2 regions of the Tissierella carlieri genome follow, and region 1 is predicted to be linked to the other one. Evidence: riboswitches for the same ligand, from Rfam matches in the RefSeq annotation. Region 1 holds a riboswitch; the other holds the start of a gene.
What was found. Region 1 has a riboswitch for thiamine pyrophosphate ahead of thiD (bifunctional hydroxymethylpyrimidine kinase/phosphomethylpyrimidine kinase). Riboswitches for the same ligand answer to the same signal wherever they lie in the genome.
Positions count from the first base shown of each region.

Region 2: another riboswitch for thiamine pyrophosphate. It lies ahead of thiT (energy-coupled thiamine transporter ThiT); the one in region 1 lies ahead of thiD (bifunctional hydroxymethylpyrimidine kinase/phosphomethylpyrimidine kinase).

Region 1 is NZ_JAHLOH010000050.1:47,637-50,855, forward strand. It holds gene cytX (putative hydroxymethylpyrimidine transporter CytX) at 1-427, opposite strand, end outside; gene thiD (bifunctional hydroxymethylpyrimidine kinase/phosphomethylpyrimidine kinase) at 427-1,248, opposite strand; TPP riboswitch at 1,328-1,426, opposite strand; TPP riboswitch at 1,514-1,612, opposite strand; TPP riboswitch at 1,699-1,797, opposite strand; gene KQI38_RS18425 (aminotransferase-like domain-containing protein) at 1,884-3,219, opposite strand, start outside.
Region 2 is NZ_JAHLOH010000053.1:74,273-77,491, forward strand. It holds gene rsgA (ribosome small subunit-dependent GTPase A) at 1-586, shown strand, start outside; gene rpe (ribulose-phosphate 3-epimerase) at 588-1,235, shown strand; TPP riboswitch at 1,274-1,373, shown strand; gene thiT (energy-coupled thiamine transporter ThiT) at 1,431-1,979, shown strand; gene KQI38_RS19370 (thiamine diphosphokinase) at 2,149-2,784, shown strand; gene KQI38_RS19375 (hypothetical protein) at 2,871-3,041, shown strand; gene rpmB (50S ribosomal protein L28) at 3,083-3,219, opposite strand, start outside.

The DNA of each region.
Region 1 (3,219 bases):
TTTTAATACTAATTACTACCCAAATACAAATAAGTAATCCAATAACCATACACCATAACCTTTCATTCTGATAGCCCCAAAGATGATTTGTAATTCCATCAAATGCTTTTGCTCCGTTAATAATCATAATTGCAGTCCAACCAAGAAGCTGTAATATATTAATCCACGAAAACCCAAATGAACCATATTTACCAAAAGAAATGCGAACAGATTCAGCAGCAGAAAGGCCAGTTTTTGCACCAATCAGCCCCGCTGGAAAAAGAATAGCTCCTCCAATTACATGACCAATAATAATAGCCCAAATACCTTGGGCTAGTCCCAAAGGAGCAAGCAAGGCTCCTGTCATAATTTCAGCAATAGATACTGCTGCACCAAACCATAATAATATTTGACTAAAGGTAGACACCTGTTGATTTTCATTTTTCATTATAAATCTCCTTTACTTTCCTTAATATTCAAACCATTTTTATATAGGTCATAAAAATGATGTGTTGGTCCATTACCCTTACCAATGTTTAACGAATGTTCAATTGCTGTAGTAATATATTTTTTAGCCTGCTTTACAGCAATAGGCATAGTCATACCAAGTGCAAGATTGGAAGCAATAGCCGAAGAGAAAGTACAACCTGTTCCATGAGTATTTTTTGTATTTATACGCTGAGTTTCAAAATAATAGAACTCTTTACCGTCATATAAAATATCCAGTGCATCTCCAATAGCATGACCACCTTTAACAAGAACATTTTTACACCCCATATCATAAATAAGCTTTGCTGCTATTTTCATATCTTCTGTACTGCTTATCTTAATATTTGATATCTTCTCAGCCTCTGGGATATTAGGTGTAAGTAAATCAGCATAAGGTAGTACAACCTTGATCAACGTATCTATGGAATCGGGGTCCATAAGTGGGCAACCATTTTTCGCATACATTACAGGATCAATTACAACATTACACGGCTTATATTGCTCCAGTTTTCTTGCTACTGCCTCCATACAAAGTTGTGTAGACAGCATACCAATTTTCACAGCGTCAACCTCAATATCCTCAAATACTGCATCAATCTGCTTCTCAATCATATCTGGAGTAATATTTTGTATATCGATAACACGGCTCGTATTTTCTGCTACTACTGAAACAATGACACTCATTCCAAACACCCCATGTGCAGAAAACGTCTTTAAATCTGCTTGTATCCCAGCACCTCCACTACAATCTGATCCAGCAATACTAAGTACCTTTTTCATTGAAATTCCTCCCTTTGTTCTTTATATATAATAAATTAGGGTACTTCTCTACACGGAGAAGCACCCTAATCAAATACAATAATGTAAGTGATTTGCTTCCCTACGTTGGTATTAACCAACAGGTTCAAAGGGTCAGGTTTTACCTTCTCAACTATTTATAGTCCCCCCGCAAATGTTAATTATATTCATTTTTATACTTAATAACTCTATTTTAAATAATAATAGGGTACTTCTCTACACGGAGAAGCACCCTAATCAAATACAATAATGTAATTGATTTGCTTCCCTACGTTGGTATTAACCAACAGGTTCAAAGGGTCAGGTTTTACCTTCTCAACTATTTATAGTTCCCCCGCAAATATTAATTATATCAATTTTTATACTTAATAACTCTATCTAAATAATAATAGGGTACTTCTCTATACGGAGAAGCACCCTAATCAAATACAATAATGTAAGTGATTTGCTTCCCTACGTCGGTATTAGCCAACAGGTTCAAAGGGTCAGGTTTTACCTTCTCAACTATTTATAGTCCCCCCACAAATATTAACTATATTGATTATATCCCATAGTAATAACATAATCAAGCTACAAAAGTATAATTTTTTCTTTAGCTTTTATAAATACTATTATTTTTATTCAGCTTTCATAACTGAAATTATAGTAGCCAAAGCATCTATACTTTCTTGTGGAACACCAGATATGCAAATCCTTATGTAGTTATAATTCCTCTGATTCTTCTCTTTAGACCATTTTTCTGGAAAGAATTCTAATGCTGCTTTTACAAGAATCCCATGATGTTCAAGTTTCTTTTCAAATTCTACAGCCTCTATATTCTCAGGCAGATAGAGCCATATGAATATTCCATGTTCTGGAACATACCAACTGAAACCTAACGGGCTTAATGATTTAACGATTTTAGCTGCCTTCTTAAGTTTAGTTTCATAAGATTTTTTGACTTTTTTAATATGTTTTTCGTACATTCCTGATTTTATAAAAATATCCAGTGCTGCTTGTGGAATTTTTGATGTATTCAAGTCACTAATATGCTTAATATTAATCACTTCCTCAATCATGGATTCTGGAAGTACTGCTGCTCCCATCCTTATTCCAGGCATGAAAGCCTTTGAAAAGCTTCGTATATAAATAGTACGTTTGCTTATATCATAATAATGTATTGACATAGAACCTTTTCTTGAGCCTAAATCTGCTAAATAGTCATCTTCTATAATAAGCACATTATATTTATAAGAGAGTTCGGCAATTTTCTGCTTGTCTTTTTCAGAAAGAGTATAACCGGTAGGATTATGATGTCTTGGTATAACATAGAAGGCAGTAATTTCACCTGACTTAAATATTATTTCCATTTCTTTATAGTCAAAACCATCAACTCTCCTTTCAATTCCTATAATATCAATACCTAAATGATCTGCCAATTTTAAAGCAAGACTGTATGTAGGAGATTCAACAAGTAATTTACCTTTACTTTTCCCAAATAGATATTGAAATACTAACCCTATAGCTTGTTGGGCTCCATTGGTAATTATTATCCTTTCAGCAGCAGTATATATTCCGTCCTTCTCAAATTCATACTTTAATGTATCCCTTAAAGAAGATAGTCCACCACTAGATTCATATTCAAACAATGTATTTTTATACATATCAACTGCCTTATTCATTACATGAGTGAATTCTCTATATGGAATAAGTTTTTCATCTGGCTTAACTGTCCTAAAATCCACCTCTTCCTGCACCACCTTTAACCTTTCTTCTGAATCAATCAAGTAAAAACCTCCGCGAGGAATACTATATACCTTATGCTCCCTTTCCAATTCGTTATATGCTTTATTTACAGTTATTTTATTTATAGAAAGGTATGAAGATACTTCTCTGCAACTTGGAAGCCGCTGACCATTTTTTATTTTCCCATCCTTAATTTCTCTAAATATAAAATCCTTAACCATCTCAACT
Region 2 (3,219 bases), on a different contig from region 1:
TCTTATAATGGCTGAGCATGAAAAACTGGAAATTATGATTTGTATAAATAAGTCTGATTTAATGCCAGAGAAGGCATTAGAACTGAAAACTATTTATGAAAATATAGGATATAGAGTGATAAATACTAGCGTACTAACGGGAATTGGTATTGATGAATTAAAAATTGCATTAGATAATAATATATCAGTATTTGCTGGTCCTTCAGGTGCTGGAAAATCATCTCTATTAAATGCAGTTAATAGGAATTTCAAGCTGGAGACTGGTGATGTAAGCACTAAGACTAAAAGAGGTAAACATACTACTAGACATGTTGAACTTTTAGAATTACACGATAATGCCTTTGTTCTTGATTCTCCAGGTTTTAGTTCTTTAAATATAGATTTTATTGAAGAAGAGATTCAATTAAAAAATTATTTTAAAGAAATATATAAATATGGAGAAAATTGCAGATTTATTAGTTGCTTACATGGAAATGAACCAGATTGTGAAGTGAAGAAACAAGTAGAAGAAGGAAATATTGCTAAGGAGAGATACGAAAATTATTTACTTTTCCTTGAAGAAATAAAAAACATTAGGAGGTACTAATATGGCTAAAATTGCGCCTTCATTACTTTCAGCAGATTTTGCTAATTTACAGGATGAAATAAAGAAAATAGAAAATGGTGGTGCCGATTATCTTCATTTAGATGTAATGGATGGTATCTATGTACCTAATATTACCTTTGGACCTCCAGTAATAAAGAAACTGAGGAAAATTACTAAAATCCCTTTTGATGTACATTTAATGATAGATAAACCTGAAAGGTATATTAAGGATTTTGTTGATGCAGGTGCTGATTTAATAACTGTACATCAAGAGGCAACTACTCATCTTCATAGAACTATACAGGAGATAAAATCCTATGGCATCATGGCAGGCGTATCACTAAACCCTGCTACACCATTAGAGTCTATAGAGTATGTTTTAGGGGATTTAGATTTAGTTCTTATTATGACAGTGAATCCAGGGTTTGGGGGACAATCCTTCATTGAGTCTATGAAGGGAAAAATAAAAAGACTAAGAAAAATAATTGATGAAAGAGAACTAAATATTATTGTTGAAGTAGATGGTGGAGTGAAATTAGATAATGCCAAGGAAATCTTAAATTGTGGTGCTGATTTATTAGTAGCAGGTTCAGATGTATTTGGAGCAGAAGATATAGAACATAGAACTAGACAATTTAAACAGTTGTAAATTAATAATTATATGCTATAATAGAATTAATTGAAGAAGATTAACACTAGGGGAGCCAATTGGCTGAGAGTGGATTTATCCCGACCCTTATGACCTGACCTAGGTAATGCTAGCGTAGGGAAGTGTGTATTAGCCTTTAAATACCCATTGCCTACGTTGGTAATGGGTTTATTAATTTAAAGGAGGAGAGTTTTTATGGTGAAAAGATGGGATGTAAAGATGTTGACAGAAGGTGGTATGATGATTGCTCTAGCTACTATACTAAGTTATATTAAAGTCTATGAGGCACCTATGGGAGGATCAGTTACTGCTGGAAGTATGATTCCAATTATTTTATTTGCCATTCGTTGGGGTTTAATACCGGGATTAGCCATAGGAAGTACTTATGGTATATTACAATTTATCTTAAAACCTTATTTCTATCATCCAATTCAATTTGTGTTAGACTATCCGCTAGCTTTTGGTTTGCTAGGTTTAGCTGGAATTGCATATTATATAAAGGACAAGAATTCTTTTAAAGGATATTTAAATGTTTTTTTAGCTGTATTTATAGGGATATTGGGAAGAATGATATCACATGTTTTATCAGGTGTAGTTTTTTTTGCTGAATATGCTGGAGATAAAAATCCTTGGATTTATTCAATTGAATATAATGCTTATTATTTAGTTCCAGAATTAATTATTTCTTGTATTGTAATCGCAATTATTTGGAAACCATTAAATAAGGCAATAAAAGCAAAATAAGAAAAACTTCTAAATGAAAATTAGCAGAAGTTTTTCTTGGTCACTGCATAGGTTACTTGCACAAAATCAAAGATTTGGACAATTTGCTTAAAATTCATTGACGGAAAGTTCTTAATACTATACTATTAACGTAGAACTTTCCTATTCGTTATAAAAAAGGATGATGTAAATGAAAGGGTTAATCATTTCAAGTGGGACTATTACAGATTATAGTATATTAGAGTTAGTAGTTAAGGAATCTGATTTTATTATATGTGCAGATGGAGGAATGAATCATCTTGCAAAAATCAATAAAAAGCCTAATTTAGTAATGGGCGATTTAGACTCTATTAGCGAATCTGCATTAAATTATATAAAAGATAACAATATAACTGTGGAAAAGTATTCATCTATTAAAGATGCAACTGATACTGCCCTTGCTATGGAATATTTAATAGATAAAGAGTATAAGGAAATTATACTAATGGGAGTGACAGGAACTAGACAAGACCATACCATGGCAAATATATTTTTGCTAAATACTTTACATGATAAAGGAATTAAGGGAAAAATCATAGATGATAATAATATTATCTATTTAATAGACAACTATATGGAATTACAGTATTTAGAGGATAAATATATCTCTATTGTACCAATAGTAGAAGAGGGAATAATTATATCTTTAAAGGGTTTTTTCTATAATTTAGATAGAGAATTTATTAAATTTGGATCTACCCACGGAATCAGTAACAAAATTATTGATGATATTGGAATAATTGAAATTCATAGAGGAAAAGCATTAGTATTTATTTCAAAAGATTAAAGCTTAGGATAATTATCCTAAGCTTTTTGTAACTATTTCTTTAATGTTTGAATACAATATAATAAAGTATTATAGGGGTGTTGATTATGAAGAGGTTTTACTATAGGTATATACAAAAAATGAGAAAAATAATAGGTATAACTTTAGCTGCAGTTGGTTTTTTAATAATTATTAAGTTTATACCTATAGAAGTACTTCTAATATTAATTGGAATCGGATTACTTATAATGGGAGCATTGATCCTAAAAATAAAATAAGGCTTACCATTTTTATATGGAAGCCTTATTTTATTACATAATTATAGTGCTCTTTCAACATATCCAGATCTTAAACATCTAGTACATACATTAACTTTTTTTGTTCCACCATTAACTACAGCTCTAACTGATCTAATGTTAGGTGACCAACTTCTTGAACTCTTTTTATTTGAGAAAG